Regions from separate parts of the Micromonospora sp. NBC_01699 genome, predicted to be linked through region 2. Evidence: riboswitches for the same ligand, from Rfam matches in the RefSeq annotation. Region 2 holds a riboswitch; each other region holds the start of a gene.
The links. Region 2 has a riboswitch for cobalamin ahead of OG792_RS13490 (VWA domain-containing protein). Riboswitches for the same ligand answer to the same signal wherever they lie in the genome.
Positions count from the first base shown of each region.

Region 1: another riboswitch for cobalamin. It lies ahead of OG792_RS19680 (prenyltransferase/squalene oxidase repeat-containing protein); the one in region 2 lies ahead of OG792_RS13490 (VWA domain-containing protein).
Region 3: another riboswitch for cobalamin. It lies ahead of OG792_RS19710 (hypothetical protein); the one in region 2 lies ahead of OG792_RS13490 (VWA domain-containing protein).

Region 1 is NZ_CP109199.1:4,588,286-4,595,434, reverse strand. It holds gene OG792_RS19690 (ECF transporter S component) at 1-578, shown strand, start outside; gene OG792_RS19685 (prenyltransferase/squalene oxidase repeat-containing protein) at 620-2,062, opposite strand; cobalamin riboswitch at 2,204-2,275, opposite strand; cobalamin riboswitch at 2,470-2,592, shown strand; gene OG792_RS19680 (prenyltransferase/squalene oxidase repeat-containing protein) at 2,690-3,718, shown strand; gene OG792_RS19675 (ATP-binding cassette domain-containing protein) at 3,954-4,766, shown strand; gene OG792_RS19670 (hypothetical protein) at 4,763-6,082, shown strand; gene OG792_RS19665 (NAD(P)-dependent oxidoreductase) at 6,084-6,755, shown strand; gene OG792_RS19660 (hypothetical protein) at 6,874-7,149, shown strand, end outside.
Region 2 is NZ_CP109199.1:3,013,515-3,020,663, forward strand. It holds gene OG792_RS34680 (DUF7507 domain-containing protein) at 1-504, shown strand, start outside; gene OG792_RS13475 (C40 family peptidase) at 758-1,429, opposite strand; gene OG792_RS13480 (SMP-30/gluconolactonase/LRE family protein) at 2,385-3,260, shown strand; gene OG792_RS13485 (hypothetical protein) at 3,172-3,810, opposite strand; cobalamin riboswitch at 3,910-4,032, shown strand; gene OG792_RS13490 (VWA domain-containing protein) at 4,117-6,147, shown strand; gene cobO (cob(I)yrinic acid a,c-diamide adenosyltransferase) at 6,181-6,783, shown strand; gene OG792_RS13500 (cobyrinate a,c-diamide synthase) at 6,777-7,149, shown strand, end outside.
Region 3 is NZ_CP109199.1:4,596,779-4,603,927, forward strand. It holds gene OG792_RS19695 (ABC transporter ATP-binding protein) at 1-645, opposite strand, end outside; gene OG792_RS19700 (energy-coupling factor transporter transmembrane component T) at 642-1,781, opposite strand; gene OG792_RS19705 (hypothetical protein) at 1,781-2,737, opposite strand; gene OG792_RS19710 (hypothetical protein) at 2,758-3,366, opposite strand; gene OG792_RS19715 (hypothetical protein) at 3,396-3,620, shown strand; adenosylcobalamin (AdoCbl) riboswitch at 3,588-3,730, opposite strand; partial or broken gene OG792_RS19720 (helical backbone metal receptor) at 3,902-3,973, shown strand; gene OG792_RS19725 (hypothetical protein) at 3,962-4,090, opposite strand; gene OG792_RS19730 (hypothetical protein) at 4,101-4,457, shown strand; gene OG792_RS19735 (helix-turn-helix domain-containing protein) at 4,736-5,359, opposite strand; gene OG792_RS19740 (helix-turn-helix transcriptional regulator) at 5,809-6,690, shown strand; gene OG792_RS19745 (class I SAM-dependent methyltransferase) at 6,768-7,149, shown strand, end outside.

The DNA of each region.
Region 1 (7,149 bases), 1.6 Mb from region 2:
GCCGGGTCTTCGGCGCCGGCTTCGGGTTCGTACTCGGATGCACGTCGCTGTTCGCGTCGGCGTTGCTGACCGCCGGGGTCGGACCGTGGCTGCCGTTCCAGATGCTCTGCTCGGCGTGGATCGGCATGGGCGCCGGCCTGCTGCCACGTGGGGTGACCGGCAGGGCCGAGATCGCGATGCTCGTCGGCTACGGCGTCGTCGTCGCCTACGCCTTCGGGTTCCTGATGAACCTGTGGTTCTGGCCGTTCATCACCGGCGCCGAGGTCGACTACTACGCCGGGCACATCTCCTATGTTCCCGGCGCGCCGGTGCTGGAGAACCTGCACCGTTTCGCGATCTTCACGCTGTTGACCTCGACCGCGGGCTGGGACACCGGCCGGGCGATCACCAACACCGTCGCGATCCTCATGCTCGGTCCGGCCGTGTTGGCGACGCTGCGCCGGGCGGCCCGCCGGGCCTCCTACGGCGTGGTCGCAACGTTCGGACCGACCACCCCGGCGGCGGCGCCACCCGACGCTGTCGCCCTGCCCGCGGCACCCCGTGCCGCCGACGACGGTGACGTCGCCAACACCGCCTGATCCGCTGTCAGCGCCGACCGGCGGTCACCACCGAACCGGCGTCACCCCCGGCCCGCTGCCGCATCGTCGCGACGCCGACGGGTGAGGAGCATCAGGGCGATCCCGCCGCCGACAGTGCCGAGCCCGACGACGGAGAAGGTCACGATCGACAGGCCGGTGGTCGGCAGGTTGCCGCCTGCGCCGTTCGGCGGCGCTGTCGTGGTGGCCGGCGCGGACGTCGGAGTCGCCGTGACGGAACCGCTGGGGCCGGGGGTGCTCGACGGGGTCTGGCTGGGGTTACCGGTCGGACTCTGCGACGGCCCGCCGCTCGAAGTCGCGGACACGGTGGGCGAAGGTGTGGCTGAGCCGGTGGGGGAGGCGGTCGGTGTCGGCCCGGTGCCGTCGTCGGCACCGATCTCGCCGAGGGGGACCTGGGTGAGCCCGAGAATGGCCTGCGTGGTCGCCCGCCGCCACTGGTCGAGCGCGAACTCCTCGATCCCGGAGGCGACGGCCGAGGCGAAACTCTCGGGCGTGTAGGCGATGGCACCGGCGTGGGCGGCGGCCGCGCCACCGTTCGCGGCGGTCAGCTGCTGGGCCACGACGAACTCGGCGGCGTTCCCGGCGGCGTCGGTGTCGCCGGCGGCGGCCAGCGCCTGCCCGCCCAGGCCGGTGCTGTTGGTGTTGGGATAGTCGGTGACGACGGAGCCGTTGAACGAGCCGTTCTCGGCCTGCACCGACCGGAGCCAGTCGGTGGCGGCCGCGACGGGCTCCGAGGTGCCGGTGGCGCCGGCCCGCTCGGCGGCGATCAACGCCTGGACGACCATACCGGTGGTGTCCACGTCGGGAATCCGGTTGTCTTCGGGGTCCTCGGCGCAGGAGGTGCCGCCGGCCCCCGGGTAGAGTCGGAAGCCGCCGCCGGGACACTGCTGTGTGACGAGGAAGTCGACGACCGGCTGCGGTACGCCACCGGAGCGGGCCAGTCCGAGCACCGCGAGGGACTGCCCGAACATGTTCTCGCCCATCAGACTGCCGGCGTAGTCGTCGTGGAGCCACCCGTTCATCGGCCCGTCCTCGGCGCCGAAGACGAGGTCGAGGGTCCGCTGTCGCCAGTTGTCGCCGCCGAAGTCGGTGCCGTCCTCGCCGCCGGCTGCGGCTGCGGCGAGGACCTTGGCGGTGCTCCCGCCGTCCCGGTACGCGAGGTCGCCGTCGCGGAAGACCGCGTAGCCGTCACCGTTCGCGGCGACCGCTTCGGTGATCTGCGTGACCGCCGCGGGTTGGGTGCCGGTTGCCTGCAACGCGAACAGGGCGTCGATGGTCAGGCCCCAGTCCGTGCCGGCGAAGCCGGGCAAGCCTCCGTCGACGAGCTGCCCGGTGAGCCAGTCGGCGGCGAGTTCGGCGGCTTGGGCGGCCACCGGGTCGGGGGCGGCCTCGGCGGCACGCGGGCTCGACAACGGGCCGACGCCGGCCACGACGGCGGTGACGATTCCGACGAGGGTGACGGTCACGGGAGCGAGCGGGCCACGGGGCATGGCGGGTGCCTTTCCGGACGGTGACCGGGTCCCGTCCGCCGCGCCGCAGGGTGGCGGACACGCACGAAGGGGGCTCGATCCGCATTCCACGACAGATGACGCCGTACGTTCCAGTTCGGGCATTCCGGCTTGCGGACCAGGGGTTCGCACACGGTTGCGGGTCAGCGCCGGATTTGCACCGGCTTCCCCCGACTGGGAACGAATGAAGTTGTGCGCGCGGCAACGGGTGGAAGTGGTCGCGCGAGCCGGACGTTACGGCATCCGGCCTGGCGGGACAACCGAAGGCGACCCCGCGTACGCGGGGTCGCGGGCGGTTCCGGCCCGGATCCCATCGTCGGGGCGATTGACGGCCATACTGTCCTCTGTGCACACTGACCGCGACAACTTGATAGCCGCGCGTTGATAGGGGAAGTCCGGTCGAAACCCGGCGCTGGCCCGCAACGGTAGGCGACAGGCCATCCAGGTCTGCCGCGAGCCCGAATGCCTGTCGGCGCGTGTCCAGGATTCCTCCATCCGTCGTGGCTCACGGGTCGGAACCATCCGGCCTCCTGTGCGCGTTGGGTCGGGTCGTCTCGACCACGGGGCCAGGAAAGGCCCAGCTTGATGGTCCTCTCGTCCCCGCGCGTTCGTGCCGCGTTGGCCGCCCTCACCATGATCGCCACGGCCACGCCGGCCACGGCATCCTCGCCGCCGACCCACAACCGTGTCGACGCCGCCGCCGGATGGCTTGCCCGGCAGATGGTCGACGGCGACCACCTCGAAACCGTCTTCGGCGACGTCTCCTATCCGGACGCCGGGCTGACCATCGACGCCGTCTTCGCCTTCGCCGCCGCGAAGTCGTCCGGCACCAACGCCGCCGCGGCCACGACCTGGCTCGGGCAGCCCTCGGTGCTCACCGGCTACGTCGGCGACGGCATCGGCGAGGCGTACGCGGGTGCGACCGCCAAGCTCTCCCTCGCCGCCCAGGTCAGTGGCCTCGACCCGGCCTCGTTCGGCGGGGTCGACCTCCTCACCCGCCTTCGTGGCCTTCAGGACCCGTCGGGTCGGTTCTCCGACCGGTCCGCGTACGGCGACTTCAGCAACGCGTTGTCCCAGTCCTTCGCGATCCTCGCTCTTGACCGGGCCGGTGGCGCTCCGTCGGCGGCGGTGGACTTCCTCGTCGGGAGCCGGTGCGCCGACGGCGGGTTCCCGGTGCAGTTCGGGCAGCCGACCTGCGAGAGCGACGTGGACGCGACCGCGATGGCCGTCCAGGCGCTCATCGCCGCCGACCACCGCCCCGCCGCGAGGCCGGGCATCGGGTGGCTGGTCGGTGTCCAGGCCGCCGACGGTTCGTTCACGGGCGCCGGCGTTGCCAACGCCAACAGCACCGGTCTGGCCGCGCAGGCGTTGGCGGCCGCCGGACGCCCCGTTGCCTGGCTCAGGGCGCGACAGTTCATCCTCGGACTCCAGGTCGGCTGTACCGGTGCCGCATCCGACCGGGGCGCGATCGCCTACGGCGCCGCGGGCTTCGACCCGGGCACCGCCCCGCGCGCCACCGCACAGGCAGTCCCCGGCGCAGCCGGCGCCCCGCTCGGCAGCCTCTCCGCCGCCGGATCGTCCTCAACCGCGCCGACGCTGGCCTGCCAGCCGTAACGCGAACCGTCGTGGTGGGGTGGCGCCGACCCGGGCCACCCCACCGCCGCCGTGGACCCGCTCGCCCGACCGGTTGCTCCGGCGCTTGAGACGCACGTCACACTCATCCGAGAACCGGAAGCGGGATGCCGGTCGTCTAGCCCGGTGTGAGAGGACGTGGCCCGGTGGGCGATTCCCAGCCGGACGGGAAGGCGATGCCTTCCAGCGCGCCACGAGCCATCGACAAGGAGACCAGATGGTACGCGTGGTGAGCGTCGAGGAGATGGCGCCGACGGCGTACGCCTGGCCGGTGCACGCGCAGGGGCTGAGTCTGCGGGCCGGGCGGCACATGGCCGTCGACGGACTCGACCTCGCGCTGGGGATCGGTGTGCACGGGCTGCTCGGCCCGAACGGCGCCGGCAAGACGACGCTGATCCGGGCGCTCGCCACCGTGCTGCGGCCGGTGTCCGGTCGGCTGGAGATCCTCGGCCAGCCCGTCCACGGCGATGGCGATCTACGGGCGGTCCGGCGCGCACTCGGTTACCTGCCGCAGGACTTCGGGTACTACCGCCGGTTCACCGTCCGGGAGTTCCTGGAGTACGTCGCGTGGCTGAAGGAGATGCCGCCGCGCGACGTACCCGACGCCGTGCAACGGGCGATCGAGCGGGTCGACCTCACCGCGCGGGCCGGCAGCACCATGCGGTCGCTCTCCGGCGGCATGGTACGCCGCGTCGGCATCGCCCAGGCGATCGTGAGCGCACCGACCCTCCTGTTGCTGGACGAGCCCACCGTCGGCCTCGATCCGGAACAGCGGATGACCATCCGGGCGATGCTGCGCGACCTCGGCCGCGACACCTGCGTGGTGGTGGCCACCCATCTGGTCGAGGACGTGGCCGCGGCCTGCACCGACGTGGTGCTGCTGCACGAGGGCCGGCTCGTCTTCCAGGGGGTGCCCGACGACCTGGCGGCCGAGGCCGCCGGGGGCCCGGAAGCAGACGGCGACAGTGAGCTGGAACGCGGGTACGCGATGCTGATGCGCCGCCACCGCGGGTCGGGTGGTGTGCGATGACCCGCCGGATCGTCCAAATCGAGCTGCGCCGCTCCGCGGTGCTCTGGATCGGTGTGCCCGCCGCCGCCCTGGCGTGGGTGATGGTCGGTGACGCCGAACGCTGGGACGGGCTGTGGATGGCGACGGTGCTCGTCCACGCGAGCAACCTGGGACTGTTGTGGCCGCTGGCCCTGGCCGGCGGTGCCTGGCAGGGGCGTCGCGACCGGGCGGCGCGGATCACCGAACTGATGTCGTCCATGCCGCGCACCGGCGCCAGCCGGACCGCGCCGGTGGCGTTCGCCCTCGCCGGATGTCTGGCCGGCGGGTACGTACTGAGCCTGCTCGACGGGCTCGTCCGCGCGATGCTGGCCGCGTCGTACCAGCCGCCGGGTTGGTACTGGCCGCTCCTGGCCGCCGCGCTGGGCATCGCGGCGGCCGGACTACTCGGGCTCGGGCTCGGCCGGCTGATGCCGTCGCGGCTGACCGCACCGCTGCTGGCGGTCGCCGGGCTCGTCGTGATCCTCGGCTCGCAGCTGCTCTGGGAGGACACCGGTTCCCGGGCACTGCTGCTGGCCCCCGGCTACCTCGGAACCAACGACGAATACTCCAGGGTGGACTGGCACGCCGTCGTCGGGCAGGCGGTGTGGTTCGTCGCTCTCGCGGCCACCGGCTGGGCACTGCTGATCGCCGGTACGCGCCGGACCAGGCTCCTCGCCGCGCTGCCGGCCGTCCTCGGTGTCGCCGTCGCCCTGGCCGTGCTGCCGCCGGCCGACCGAGCGGCGCCACTCGACCCGCTCGCCGCCGAACTGGTCTGTGCCGACGGGGAACCACGGGTGTGCGTCACCCAACTGTACGAGCCGTTCCTGCCGCAGCTCGTGGACCCGGCCCGGCGGGCACTGACCACCCTCGGCCGGCTGCCCCATCCGCCGACCGCCGTCGTCCAGGAGACCGGCACGTACGGTGGTTTCGTCGAGCAGCGCCCCGACACCGTCCACCTGAGCCTGACGGTGGTCGGCGACGGGACGATCAGCACCGGTGCGGCCTCGATCGAGGAGGACATCCTCGACGGCGCCGGCACCTGGAAGTGCGGCGCCGCCGACGCCGACACCGACGCGTGGATCCGCATCGACGCCGCCCGGACCGCCGCGGGACTCTGGCTGCGGGGCGCCGACGCCGCGCCGGAGTACCTGTGGACACCGGTCCGTGAGCTGGCCGACAAGGCGTTGGCCACCCTGCGGGCGTTGCCGGTGGACGCGCAGGTGGACCGGGTGGCCGCGATGCGCGACGCCGCCATCGACTGCCGGCCGGACCTGTACGACATCCTCACCGGGGCGTGACGTGAAGCTCACGATCGTCGGGGCGACCGGCGGCATCGGCAGCCAGCTTCTCGTCCAGGCCGTCGCCGCCGGGCACGAGGTCACCGCCGTCGTACGGAATCCGGCAAGGCTGCCCCACGACACGCCGGTACGCGTCGTCACGGCTGATCTCTCGGCCGCCGGTCCGGTGGATCTGCGGGCCGCGGTCGACGGGTCCGACGCGGTGCTCTCCGGGCTCGGGGCGCGCTCGGGTGCCGAGGCGGGCGTCGCCTCACGGGGCACCCGGGCGCTGGTGCGGGCGATGCGGGCGACCGGCGTACGACGGGTGGTCGTCGTCAGCGCCGCGTCGGTCGGTACCGTACCGTCGCCGGGGCGACCGAACCCGCCGAGGCACAACCCCGGCGACGGGTTCTTCATGCGACACCTGGCCGCGCCACTGGCCAAGGCGGCGTTCCGCAGGCACTACGGCGACCTGGCCCTGATGGAGGACGTCCTGCGGGACAGCGAACTGGACTGGACCGTCTCCCGCCCACCCCGCCTGCTCGACCGGCGGTGGAAACGGAGCTACCGGACGGCGTACGGGCAGAACGTCCGCGCCGGAATGTTCATCGCCCGCGCCGATGTCGCCCACCACATGCTCGACGTGCTCGACCGTCCCGAGACGTTCCGACGCGTCATCGGAATCGCGTACTGACCTCCACCGGCAAGTCTTGAGGTAAGGAGCAGGACATCCATCCTCCGAAGAGTTTTGGGCGCCCGGGCGACATCCGTGGGCTCGGATGGTCGGCCGGGGTCGGCGCGCGGTGGGCCGCGTGAGGCGACGGCGGCTACACCGGGCGACGTTCGTCGCGGCCGGGGCGTACAACATCGCCTGGGGTTGCTACGCGGTCCTCGATCCGCAGTGGTTCTTCCGCCTCAGCGGGCTGCCGCCGTCGAACTCGCCGCAGCTATTCGCCTGCCTCGGCATGGTCCTCGGCCTGTACGGTCTGCTCTACCTGGAGGTGGCCCGGCAGCCCGAACACGGCTGGCCGGCGGCCGCCGTCGGGCTGGCCGGCAAGATCCTCGGGCCGCTGGGCCTGGCGTGGCTG
Region 2 (7,149 bases):
ACGGCCACCGGCGACGCCTCGCTGACCGTGGTGAAGTCGTCCGGCACAAAGGTGATCTGGAAGCCGGGGCAGCAGGTCCCCTACACCTTCCTGGTCACCAACACCGGTTCCGTACGGCTGACCAACGTGACGGTGACCGACCGCCTGGTCGCCCCGGCGGATTCGGCGAACCTCGGCCCGATCACCTGTGGCCTGACCGGTGTGCCGAACGGCTCGGTGACCCTGGCCGCCGGTGACTCGATCACCTGCCGGGCGACCTACACCGTCTCTTGGGAGGACTACAGGCACGGCTCGGTCCGCGACGTCGCCACCGTCACCGGCACACCACCGTCGGGGCCGGCACCCGTGTCACCGGAGTCGACGCTGACCATCCCGGTCAAGGCAAAGCACCACCTGCCCGTGACCGGCCCGGCCGCCGGGCGGTGGATCACGATCGGACTGACGTCGGTGCTGCTCGGAACGGCACTGGTGCTGGCCGGCGTGCGCCGCCGGGTCCGTACGTGACCGGGCGGTGATCGCGAGCGGGCGCTGAGGCGGGAAACCTCGTACGAGGCGCAGCGGCCGGGTCCGGCAGTTCAGCCGGGCTCGGCCGCTGCTCGGCCGGTTACCCGACGGCGATCCGTCCACCAACGACGGGCGGTGCCCGGAGCAACACTGCTCCGGGCACCACGTGCTGATCCGTCTTGCCGGTCGGGCTACCGGCCTCCGCCGCGTGCGCGGGCCGGTGGTTCCGGGCTACCGGAACCGCGGTCGGGGCCTACAGGAACCGGTACGCGGTTCCACCCCGGACGGTGCCGATCCGTACGCCCGTGCTGGGCTTCGTCGCCGCGACCATCCTGTTGTTGCCCAGGTAGATGGCCACGTGACCGGGTGTGTAGATCACGTCGCCCGGCCTCCATTGGCCGGCCGGGACACGCTTGCCGCGGCTGGCGATCGCTCCGCTCTGGTGCGGCAACTTGATGCCGACCCGGGCGTAGCTCGCCGCGACCAGGCCACTACAGTCGAAACTGTTCGGGCCGGATGCACCGTAGACGTAGCGCTTGCCGACCTGGGCGAGCGCGTACGAGACGACCGTGCCGGCGGCGCCGGACGGGGGTTTGACGGTGGTTCCCGGCTTTGGGCTGCCGGTTGACTTCTTCCGCGCCGGTGCGGTGTTCGGGGTCGTACGCTTCGGAGTGCCGGCCGTACCCCGGCTCGGGGTCTTCGCCTTCTCCTTGGTTGCCTTCGCCTTCGGCGGCGTCGTCGCCGTGGCCGGGGTGGCGGGAGGTACCGGTGGAGTCATCGGTAGCCGGTGCGCGCGGTCGGCGCGTTCGGCGGCGAGCAGTCGGGCCTCGGTCGAGACCTCCAGAGCGGCGCTGGTCTTGACTGTCGCTGGTTCCGGATCGGGTCGGGCCCCGATGGCTGCCGGCGGGAGCCAGAGGGCGGTCACGGTCAGGACGGTGGTACCGGCTGCGAATCGATGCAGCGGATGCCGTACGTTCAGGGTCGCTCCAATGTCGGCCCGGTGCTCTCATGCGTGTCTCGGACGTTGCAACCGAGGTGCCGGCCGCAGGCCCGAAGTACCGGGCGAAACGGTATGGAAGTGCTCCGGCCGTAATGAGGGCCGCTCCGGACGCTAGGCGCTCACCGGATTGATCGCTTCTTCAGGTGAGCCGACTCACCCATACCAACGACTAGTTCGACGGAACGTCGCGGATACCTGCCCGATTGCCGTTTCAAACCACCTATATTGGTCCCTATTCGGGCAATCCTCAAGGGACTCGCCGGGCGATTCGCGGCCAAAAACGGCCCGCCCGCCCGGCCGCCGCCACGATCACCCGGAGGGTCCTGCGCTCGGCCGCTGTCCGTCCCGCCGGATCCGTGGCTCCCGGAGGATCACCTGGTAGAGGTGGAGGTCCACACCGCGTACGGCCCATCCGGGCGCCGCCGCTCGGTCCGGCGGCCGGGCCGAGCGGGCCGGGGTACGCGTTCGTGCTGACTTTGCCCCCGACCGCCCCGCGGCTGCCCGTACCGCCGAGGTCGAACCGGTCCGGCCGGGTTCGAACCGGTCCAGGTAATTCTTTTCCCATTCACGTTTTCGGCATCGAAGGCGGACCAATACCCGGACGGTCCGGGCGCACACCGCCCCCCGCGACCGAACGCCGCCGTCGACCCGTCACACCCGGCCGACCGAAGCTCGGTCGGTGGGGTTGAGTCGGCGGCGAAAACGCACCACAAAGGACATAGTGCTCTACGGTGGATAGTGTGCTGTGTACACATCGGCCCGTTCGATTCCGGTGGTCGACCACTGTCTGCGCCCCGCCGGTGCTCGACCACGAGCCCGGCCGCGCCGTACGCTGATCCGCCCCGCGTGTGCCGGTCACCGACCATCCCTGGAGGAGACGATGCGGCTCACCGAGCCGACCCCGTGGAGCGACGACCGGTTCGAGCTGGGCGAGGGAGCCCGCTGGGTGGATGGCCGACTGGTCCTGGTCGACCTGCTCGCCGGCCGGCTGCTGGAAACCACCGGCGACGCCCCCGCTCCGCTGCGGGAACTCCGGCGGCTGGACGCCCCGCTCGGCGCGGTGGCGCCGATCGCCGGGCAGCCCGGCGACTGGCTGGCCGCCACCGGGACCGGCATCGCCGTGCTCACCGGCACCGACGGTTACCGGCGGATCGCCGACCTGGAGAGCGGCAATCCCGCACCCGCCAGGATGAACGACGCGATCGCCGACCCGCACGGCCGCTTCTGGGCCGGCAGCATGGCGTACGACAGCACCCCCGGCGCCGGCACCCTCTACCGGTACGCGGGCGCTGGCGCACCGGTCCCCGTGGTCACCGGCCTGACGATCGCCAACGGGCCCGCGTTCGACGCCGGCGGCACCACCATGTACCTCGCCGACACCCCTCGCGGCGAGGTGGACCGGTTCACCGTCGCCCCGCGTACCGGGGACCTCTCCGGCCGGGAGCCGTTCGTGCGGCTCACCGCCGCCGAGGGCCTGCCGGATGGCATGACGGTCGACGCGGCCGGCCACCTCTGGATCGCCCTCTGGGGCGGGTACGCCGTCCGCCGCTACCGCCCCGACGGCACCCTCGACCGCGAACTGCGCCTACCAACCGCCCAACCCACCAGCGTCTGCCTGGGTGGCCCGAACCTGACCCGCCTGTTCATCACCACCGCCCACCAGACCCTCACCACCCCCCACCGGATCGACGGCGCCCTCCTGGCCATCGACACCACCACCCCCGGCCTCCCCACCCACCCCGCCACCCTTCGTTGATCATGAAGTTAACGACACTTTCGAGCCCATAATTCCGCGCTAACTTCATGGTCAACGAGGGGATTGGGTGATCTGTTCGGCGTTCACCGCCTATCCGGTGAGTCGGTGCAGCAGGGTTCGCCGGCCGCGAGCCGAAGACCAGCAGGAACGTCGCCTCCCGGACCAGCCGTTGGGTGACGTCGACCGTACGGCTGGCGTTGACCGCGACCAGGCCGAACGTGTGCACGCTGAGGCCACGGGCCGGGGCGGCGTCGAGCAGGAAGTAGTGGATCAGATCGTCCCCGTCGCGGGCGGCCAGGTACAGGGTGTCGACCAGACCCCAACCGGTGACCCACGGGGCGGTGCCGTCGAGCAGGTAACCGTCGTCGGTCCGGCGTACCCGCAGCGGAGCCGGACCGGGACGCGGCCCGGCCAACACGGTCGCGCACCGGCGCTCGCCCCGGGTCAGCGGACCCAGCCAGGTCTCCCGGATCCCCGGGCGGTCGCTGTTGCTCGCGGCGAGAACCGCGCCGTGATGCTGGATCCAGACGAACGTGGTGGCCGCCCCCACCACAGGTCCGGCGCGACGTCGGTCGCCGGGCGGTCACCGTGCTCACGTTGACGACGGAGCGGTCCGTGGGACAGCATGGCCTGCACGAGCGGTGCGCGGAGGAACCCGGTGCGAGTCCGGGGCGGTCCCGCCACTGTGACCGGGGAGCGACCCCTCACGTACGGGCCACGGCCGAGCGGCCGGAAGGTCGAGGGGAAGCGTCGATCCGGGAGTCAGGAGACTCCGACCGCTCGGTGACACCCAGCCACACGCGGGCGTGGACACCCGCGGAAGGGACTTGAGCATGGCTGCACGCCTGAGCGGGCGATGACCCCGCCGTACCCGTTCTCCGCCGTCGTCGGCCTGGCCGAACTGCGACTGGCCCTGCTGCTCAACGCCGTCTCCCCGGCGATCGGCGGGGTGCTGGTCCGGGGCGAGAAGGGCACCGCGAAGTCGACCATCGTCCGGGCGCTCGCCGCGCTGCTGCCCGACGTCGACGTGGTGCCCGGCTGCCGGTTCGCCTGCGACCCGGCCAACCCGGACACCGACTGCCCGGACGGCCCGCACGAACCGGGCGCGGCCGCCCAGCGGCGCCGCGCCACCCTGGTCGAACTGCCGGTCGGCGCCACCGAGGACCGGGTCGTCGGCACCCTCGACCTGCAACGCGCCCTCGCCGACGGGATCAAGGCGTACGAGCCGGGGCTGCTCGCCGCCGCCCACCGGGGAGTGCTCTACGTCGACGAGGTGAACCTGCTGCCGGACCACCTGGTGGACCTGCTGCTCGACGCCGCCGCGATGGGGCGGGCGCACGTCGAACGGGACGGGGTGTCGGTCAAGCACGCCGCCCGGTTCCTGCTCGTCGGCACCATGAACCCGGAGGAGGGCGAACCCCGCCCCCAGCTGGTGGACCGGTTCGGGCTGGTCGTCGCGGTGACCGCGCCCCGCGAGGCGGCACCCCGGGCCGAGGTGGTCCGCCGGCGGCTGGCGTACGAGACGGATCCGGTGGGCTTCGCGGCGCGCTGGGTCGACGAGGACGCCGTACTCGCGGGGCGGATCGCGGTCGCCCGCCGACGGCTGCCCTCGGTACGGCTGCCCGACCGGGAACTGGACCGGATCGCCACCATCTGCCTCGGGTACGGGGTGGACGGGCTGCGCGCCGACATCGTGGTGGCCCGTACGGCGGTGGCGCTCGCCGCCTGGCACGACCGCGACGTGGTGAGCGCCGACGACGTGGCCGCCGCCGCCAGGCTGGCCCTGCCGCACCGCCGCCGCCGGGACCCGCTCGACCCGCCCGGCACCGACCAGGAAAAGCTCGAAGAACTGCTGCGTGAGCACGCCGCCGACACCGATCCGGAGCCCGACCCGCCGGCCGGACCGGACGACGATCCCGACGCCGGCCCGTCCGACGGCCCGCCGCAGGGACCAGCCGGTGGCCCGCCACCGGGCGGACCCGACGGTGGCCCGGAAACGCCGGATCGGTCCGATGGGCACGACGGGCCGCCACCGCCGGCAACCGGACCGGAGCAGACCGGCCAGGACGAGCCGGTCGGCCAGGACGAGCAGCCCGCACCGGAGCAGCAGAAGCCGAGCGCCGGGAACCAGCCCACGGTCGCGGCGACGAGTCCGTACCGGACCCGCGCGCTGGCGGTACGCGGACGAGGTACCGGTGCGCACACCGGTCGCCGCTCCCCGGCGTACGCCCGGCGGGGTCGGGTGGTCGGGTCCCGGCTGCCGGCCGGCCGGCTGACCAGCCTGCACCTGCCCGCCACCCTGCTCGCCACGGCCCGGCGCGGCGCCCGCACGGTCACGCCTGCGGACCTGCGCGAGGCGGTGCACGTCGGGCGGGAGGCGAACCTGGTGCTGTTCGTGGTGGACGCCTCCGGGTCGATGGCGGCGCGTCGCCGGATGGGGGTGGTGAAGACCGCCGTGCTGTCGCTGCTGCGCGACGCCTACCAGCGGCGGGACAAGATCGGCATGATCACGTTCCGGGGCACCGGGGCGAGTACGGTGCTGGAGCCGACGGCCAGCCACGAGGTCGGCGTGCTGCGGCTGGCCGAACTGCGCACGGGTGGCCGTACCCCGCTCGCCGCCGGCCTGCGTCAGGCGGCCCGGACCCTGGAGTCCGAACGCCGCCGCGACCCGCGCCGGCGGCCGCTGCTGGTGGTGGTGACCGACGGTAGGGCGACCAGTGGGCCCGACCCGCTGACCGTGGTGCCGTCGCTGGCCGCCGTCGCCTCGGTGGTGGTCGACTGCGAGTCCGGGCCGATCCGGCTCGGCCTGGCCCGGCGCCTGGCCACCGCCCTGGACGCCGACTGCGTCCCGCTGGACGCGTTGCACACTCTCGGAAAGGCGGCCTGAACGCCTTGCATACTCTCGGAAAGGCGGCCTGACGTGCCCCAGGGCAAGCCGGAGCAGGTACCCGACGACGGCCTCACCACCCGCGAGCGGCGCCGTCAGCCGGTCACGGCGGTGCACACCGGTCAGGGCAAGGGCAAGTCGACCGCCGCGTTCGGGATGGCGTTGCGGGCCTGGAGCGCGGGTTGGCCGATCGCCGTCTTCCAGTTCGTGAAGAGTCCGAAGTGGAAGGTCGGCGAGGAGACCGCCCTGCGTACGCTCGGCGACAGCGGCCGGGGCGGCAGCGTGGTCTGGCACAAGATGGGCGAGGGCTGGTCCTGGATCCAGCGCCCCGGCACCGAGCGCGACCACGCGGTCGAGGCGGCCGAGGGCTGGGCGCAGATCAAGCGGGACCTGGCCGCCGAGGCGTACCGGTTCTACGTGCTCGACGAGTTCACCTATCCGATCAAGTGGGGCTGGGTCGACATCGCCGACGTGGTCGCCACGCTGCGCGACCGACCGGGCAACCAGCACGTGGTGATCACCGGCCGGGACGCCCACCCGGACCTGGTCGACCTCGCCGACCTGGTCACCGAGATGACCAAGGTGAAGCACCCGATGGACGCCGGCCGCAAGGGCCAGCAGGGCATCGAGTGGTGACGGTTCCCCGACTGGTCATCGCGGCACCCGCCTCCGGGCACGGCAAGACGACGGTGGCCACCGGGCTGCTGGCCGCGTACGCCGCGCGGGGGGTGCGGGTGGCCGGGTTCAAGGTCGGCCCCGACTACATCGACCCCGGCTACCACACGCTCGCCGCCGGCCGTCCGGGGCGCAACCTGGACCCGGTCATGGTCGGCGAGGACCTGGTCGGGCCGCTGTTCGCGCACGGCGCGACCGGCGCCGACCTCGCCGTGGTCGAGGGCGTGATGGGACTGTACGACGGTCGCGTCGGCGCCGGTGACTTCGGCTCGACCGCGCACGTCGCCGCCCTGCTCGACGCCCCGGTGCTGCTCGTCGTCGACGCCT
Region 3 (7,149 bases), 1.6 Mb from region 2:
CAGGTGGATCATGCGGTCCGCGAACGGCACCACGCGCTCAAGCCGGTGCTCGGCCATCACGACCGTGGTGCCGAGGTCGTTGACGAGCCGGGCCAGCGTCGCGAGGACGTCCTCGGCGGCGGTGGGGTCGAGAGCCGACGTGGGCTCGTCGAGAACCAGCACCGGCGGATGCATGGTCAGGACCGCGCCGATCGCCACCCGCTGCTGCTGACCGCCGGAGAGGGTACGCAGCGCACGCCGGCGCAGGTCGGCTATGCCGAGCAGATCCAGGGTCTCCTCGACGCGGCGCCGCATCACCTGCGGTGCGACGCCGAGTTGCTCCATGCCGTACGCGAGTTCCTCCTCGACGGTGTCGGTGACGAACCCGGCGAGCGGGTCCTGGCCGACGACGCCGACGAGGTGGGCCAACTCCCGGGGCGGCAGGGTCCGGGTGCTGGCGCCGGCGACGGTGACCGTACCGTCGAGGTGGCCGCCGGTGAAGTGCGGGACGAGGCCGTTGAAGGTGCCGAGCAGGGTGGACTTGCCGACGCCGGTACGGCCGGCGAGCACTACCAGTTCGCCTTCGCCGATCTCCAGGCTGACGTCTGCCAGGACGGGTTCCGGGACGTCGCGGTACCGGAAGCTGACGCGGTCCAGGACGATCATGTGGGCACCTTCGTGGGGCGTTCGGGTTCGACACCGGGCCCGTCGGCCGGGTCGAGCGGCGGGGCCGGCGGCGGGGACAGATACGCGGGCGCCACGCCGAGCAGCACTCCGATCAGCGGTGGCCACGACAGCATCGGCCAGGACAGTGAGATCAGCGACGGGTTGAGGTTGGTCGGGTCGACGCTGGATGTCGCGAACACGACGACGGCGGTGGCGAGGCCGCTGGCGGCGACGACAACCTCCGCGAGCTGCCACCGGTCGGGGCGGTAGCGGGTGCGGCGTACCCGACCGCCGGCGCTGCGGAAGCCGAGCAACGCCACGACGATTCCGGCGACCAGCACGGGCGCGGCGAGGTAGCGGGGCGTGGTGCCGTCGAGGGTGGCGTAGACGCCGACGCACACGCCGAGCAGACCGATGACCATCAGGGTGCCGGTGAGCGTGCGGGCGCGGGTCGTGGCCACCCCGGCGCGGCCGTAGCCCCGGGAGTCCATCGACGCGGCGAGCATCAGCGACCGGTCGAGGGCGTCGGCGAGCACCGGGATGACGATCGCCCGCAGGCTCGGCACGCCCCGGCCGGTGCCGCCGCGCAGCTTGCGGGCCTGCCGCACCCGGAGCACACTCTCGGCCAGCTGCGGGAACACCGACAGCGCGACGGTGACCGCGGTGCCGAGCTCGTACAGGGCGGCCGGCATCGCCTTGAGCAGCCGCTTCGGGTTGGCCAGGGCGTTCGCCGCGCCGAGGCAGACGACCATCGTGGCCAGACGCAGCCCGTCGTAGAGACCGCCGAGGACGGACTCCGCGGACACGTCTCCGAGCAGCCGGACACCGGCCGCCCAGGCCGGCAGGGGGATCTCCGGTAGCCGGACGATGATCGTGGCGCCTTCGGCGCCGCCGAAGACGAACCGGAAGAAGACCCGCATGACCACGATGACCGCGGCGAGGTAGAGATAGAGCCGGAACGCCAACGCCCACGGCGCGTCCGAGCGGCGAGCCACCACCGTCAGGCAGGCCACCACGATGATCGTGATCAGCAGCCACGGGTTGGTGGTGCGGCTCGCCGCCGTCGCCAGCCCCAGGGCCCACACCCACCAGGCGGCGGGGTGCAGGTCGCGGGGTAGGAAGTACAACGGACGCATCACGCCTTCCGGGATCGGCGACGGGCGGTCCACCACGTCGTCACCACGAGGACGACTATCGCGCCCAGGGCTGCCCACGGCGCCCACCGGCTCGCGCCGGACTGTCTGCGGATCACCTCGTTGACGTCCTCGGCCCGCTCGCCGCCACTGAAGGCGACGTTCTCGGCCGGGCTCGCGGCGGCCACCGTACCCGTAGCGGTCGCTTGGGGTCGCGGCGGCGGGAGCGCCGTCCCGCTGGTCGTCGGCGCGGGCGGTGCGCCACCGGTGTTCGGCGCGCGACCGCCGTCGCCGTCGCCACCACCGGGGTTGCCGTCGTCGGTGCCACCGGCGGGGTTGCCGTTGCCGGGTGGGGCCGGCGGATCCGGTCGCGGCGGTCGTTGCTCGTCGGGGTCGTCCGAAATCGGCGGCGGCTCCTCCGAGGCGTTACAGGCCCTGCCCTCGGTCCCCGGCCGGACGGCGGCGATGCGCGGCACCGGGTTGGACGCGGCGGTCGCGTTCAGGGAGAACGACCAGCCCTCGAACCCACCCTGGACGAAGTCGCGGTTCTTGACGCCCCACTGGCTGTACTGCCAGGGGCAGTTGTTCCCGGCGTGCCAGTAGGACCAGTAAGCCTTTGCCGGTGGGGTGTCGACGCACGCTTCCCGGTAGTCGGGGTTACCGGAGATTGGTACCTGCTCGACCGCCGACGGTCGGTTCTCGACCCGGCAGACGAACGCCTCGCCCCAGCGCTGGGCGCCGGCGATCTGGAACCCGGCGCCCTTGAGCGCGTCCAGGCCGGTGCCCCGGGAACTCTGCGGGAAGCAGCGCACGATCGTCGTGCCACCCAGCTGCTGGAAGTCGACCACGACGGTCACACCGCTGCCGGAGGTGCAGAATCCGGGCTTGCCCTTGCCGTGGTCGATCGCGTACGCGGGGACGGCGGCCGCCGTCACGTAGACGACGGCCGCCGCGGCCACGAGCCGAACCAGATGCGGTTTCATCGGCCGGTCTGGTTGAGCGGGTTGACCGCCGGGTTGCGGGGCGTCACCCGCGGCACCGGGTTGGTCGAGGCGTTGCGGTTGAGCGAGAACGACCAGCCTTCAAAACCACCCGGTACGACGTTGCGGTTGAGCGCACCGAAGCTGCTGTAGGTCCACGTGGTGCCGGCGCCGTTGGCGTGCCAGTAGGACCAGTACGCCTCGGCCGGCGGCGTCACCACGCACTGCTCCTTGTAGGTCGGGTTGCTGACGCGCGGGATGTTCTCCGTCGCCGACGGCCGGCCCTCCAGCCGGCACACGAATCCGAGCCCCCACTGCGCGGTGCCGGCGACCGAGATGCCGGCGTCCTGCAACGCCTTGATGCCCGTACGGGCGGTGCCGGGGTTGGCGTTCGGCGAGCATCGGGTGATCGTCGATGCCGGCACCCCACCGTTGTTGTGGAGCTCCTGGAAGTCGATCACGACGGTCACGCCGGTGAGCGCGTCCGCGCCCGTGCAGATCCCCGGGTAGCCCCTGGTGGGGTCGACCGCCCGCGCCGGTGACGGGCCGGCTGTGAGCAGGGCGGCCACCATCACGAGGCCGCTGACCGTGGACAGGAGTCGTTTCATGGAGCAACCGCCTTGTGGGTAGTGATCCGATGGACGAGGTGACGTCGGCCGACGTACAGCGCGACGACGAACGGGAAGCCGAGGCCGACCAGCGCCACGGCCGGCCGGAGGGGGTGTTGGAGCCTGGCAGCGGCGATGGCCGTGCTGACCGCGAGGTCGGTGACGCCGGTGACCTTTGGCAGGTGTCGCGGAGCGAGGCGATGAAGCGGCTTGTGCATCGGGCGGTCACCTCTGTTAACGCGACAGTGGTCTGACACATGTGCCCGCGTGGTGGACCCGACTCGTCATCTGCGATGACCTACGGTTGCGCGACAGTGCCGGAATTCGACCGGCTTCCTCGTCACGAGCACATCGATATCCAGTTGGCTCGCCCGACGTCCGTGGTCGACCACGGGCCAACGTAGACGTCGATGCGTATCGAACAGTAGAGGGTGTAAGGGTCCGAGCGCCACCGTGCTGAGAGGTTCGGACGGCTGATCCGTTCGGTGGGGACGGTACGGACCCACACCCGACCGACCTGCGGCGAGGGAAGACCCTGCGCGTGGTGTCACCGGTGCCGTCGCTGACCGAGGCGGTCGCGGTCACCCTGCCCGGACTACTCGTCGGCCCGGTCGGGTCTGTTGGCGGAGAGCCACGCGGTCATCCGGGCATCGGTGATCGACTTGACCGAACAACGTACGTACTCGTGGCCGCCCGATCCGGCGAGGCCCTCGATGCCGTACACGCTGACGACGGTGAGAATCCTCGAAGTGCTGTGGGTCGCCCCGACGTTGCCCGCCGCCCCGAGGCGTGAGGTGCGCATCGGTGGCCGGATGCCGCTCCGGCAGGCCTCGGCGGAGTGGGCTCAGGATCCGGGACCGGCACCGCTACTCAATCCCGCGTGCGAGTACCTGATCTACGTACTTCGCCACGGCGATGGGGAGGGCGCGCCGCCGAACGTGGACTGGCGCATCACCGGAGACCAGGGCGTCTACCGGTTGGACGCCCGCTCGGGCGGCGAGCCCCGGTACGTGTTCTGCGGCGGAGGGGAACCGCCGCTACCGAGAGTGCTCGATCCGACCGCCGTACGCTCGCGCGCGTTCCTCGGATGAGGGTTCGAGAATCGACTCAGGGCGGTTCAGGGCTATCGGCGGCTACATCGTCTGCCACTACGATCCCCCGACCACGCCATCGCCAGGCGCCTCACGACGGCGGCCCGGTGTCCGGTGATCGGCTCCGGTCGGCGTCGGGGATCAAATCTGGTCGTTAGTGCACCCGGTCACGTGATTCTCTCGTCGACGCATCGACAAGGAACTGTGTGCCGGTGTCAGGGACGATTCGCTCGCGTCGCCGCATCATCAACCGGGCCGGTTCCCTACGGATCTCCTGATCACGGTGCGTCGGTCTCGGGCCGCTGCCCCTCCAAGTTGACCCTTGCCCGGTGGCGGTAGTTCACGGGCGGGATGCCGTAAGCGGCACGAAAAGCGCGGCTGAGGACCGCCGGATCGCTGAATCCCCAACGAGCCCCGATCCTGTGAATCGGAATATCTCGCAGAGCGGGGTTGGCCAGATCGCCACGGACCCGTTCCAGACGCTGGCTCCGAATCAGACTTCCGACCGTAACGCTCTCGGATTGAAACAGACGATGCAGGTAACTGATCGAGATATGGTGCGCGGCGGCGATGGTGCTCGCGCTGAGGCTTGGCTCATGCAGGTGCTGCTCGATGAATGCCCGGACGCGCAGGGTCAGAACCCGTCGACGCGCCTCCGGGGCGAGAGCGTTTTCGGCGTCGAGTGTGTGGGCGAGCAACGCTGACAGTAGATCGATCAGGACGGTTCCCAACCGAGGTCCGTCCGAGATTTGATAGCTGCCGGAGTCCGCGGTCAGGCGAGCGAGGAGCCCCGCCAGTGACCCAATGATGAATGACAGGTGGTACCACTCGGGGTCGGACTGACGGATCAGCTCCGCAGCGTGATCGCTCGTCATTTCCATCGGCGCTATTGGCTTGCTCATGCACTCACACCAACAGGCGAACCGATCGGCCGCAGGAAGATCGTCACTTCGGAACACGGACTCGACCACAACTACCCCCATGGCAAAATCCGTACCCGATGATCCCCCACTGCGCGTCCGCGAGCGCCGGACTCCTCCCGACGCCGACGGACAGCGCCGACCGCACGGCGGCTCCGAACACGGCTCCGATGTTGCCTTTCATCCGGTACGCCTCCATCCTGGAACCTGAACCCTCCTGACCCAGCCCTGCTGCCGGTCGGCGGCGTACGCGGTTTTCCCCGGCTCGCTCTTGTTGCGGCCGTCGGCCATCAGCAGCTGGATCAATGGTCAGCCGGTGCGCACTGCCGGAGACAGGGGCAGCACATCCCCCTTGTGAGCCTCTTTTGTCTGTGTTATGGGCGACACCTCACGAGGTCGCCGGCAGCCTGATCGCATTGGAGAATGTGGATATGGACCGACGGACCGAACTCACCGCGTTCCTCCGCTCCCGCCGTGCCCGGATACACCCCGACGACGCTGGCGTACGGACCTTCGGCGACCGGCGCCGGGTGCCCGGGTTACGCCGCGAGGAACTGGCCTGGCTGGCCGGGATCGGCACCGACTACTACGTACGGCTGGAGCAGGGTCGCAACGGCACCGTCTCCGCCGACGTGCTCGACGCCCTCGCACGCGCGCTGAAGCTGGCCGAGGTGGAACGCGTACACCTGCACAATCTCGCGCGCCCGGCGCGACGTCCGCCGCGTCGCGGCGCCGAAGAGGTCGCACCCGGACTGCAACGACTGTTGGACACGATGGGCGAGGTGCCGGCGTACGTCGTGGGACGCGGCACCGACGTGCTGGCGTGGAACCGACCCGCCCGCCTGGTCTTCGCCGACTTCGCGGCGCTGCCGCCGGAACGGCGCAACATGGCCCGGCTGGTGTTCCTCGACCCCGCGACCCGCGAGCTGTACCGCGACTGGGAGGTGAAGGCGCGCGACGTCATCGCCCGACTCCGGCTGGACCTGGGCCGTTGCCCGGACGATGTGATCCTGTCCGCGCTCATAGTCGAGCTGCTCGGCCGCAGTCCCGACTTCCACGAACTCTGGGCCGACCAGGACGTCCTGGACAAGACCCACGGCACCTACCGCCTGCGACATCCGCGATTCGGCGGTTGTGCCCTCGCCTACCGGGCGCTGCGTCTGCCGGAGGAACCCGACCAGTTGCTGGTCACCTACACGGTCGAGCCCGGCTCGTCACTCGAAACCGCGCTGCGTCACGACCGGGTCCGGCAACCGGAGCCCGGCCGGCCGGTCGACCCACTCCACGACCAACCATCCCGTACGCGAGCCTGAGCGACCCGGCCGCACGGTGCTCCACCCAGCCCCCGAGGTTTCCGACGTGCGGCACCGGTCACTGGTTCAATGGCGCGATGACTCGGGACTGGCAGAAGTGGCACGACGAATACGACGAGCCGAACTCGCCGCTGGCTCACCGGCTCCGGGTGGTGCGCCGCGACCTGCGCCGGGCGCTCGCCGAGGCGCCCTGCGGCACGGACGGCGTCCAGCAGGTGGTGAGCATCTGCGCCGGTGAGGGCCGCGACGTGCTGCCGGTGTTGGCCGAGCAGGACGAACACCGCCGGGTCCGGGTGCTGTTGGTCGAGCTCGACCCGGTGCTGGCGCAACGCGCCCGTACGACGGCCGCCGACCTCGGCCTGTCCGGTGTGGAGGTGCGCGTCGCCGACGCGGGCGCCGTCGACACCTACCTCGACGTGCCGCCCGCGCACCTGCTGCTGGCCTGCGGCGTCTTCGGCA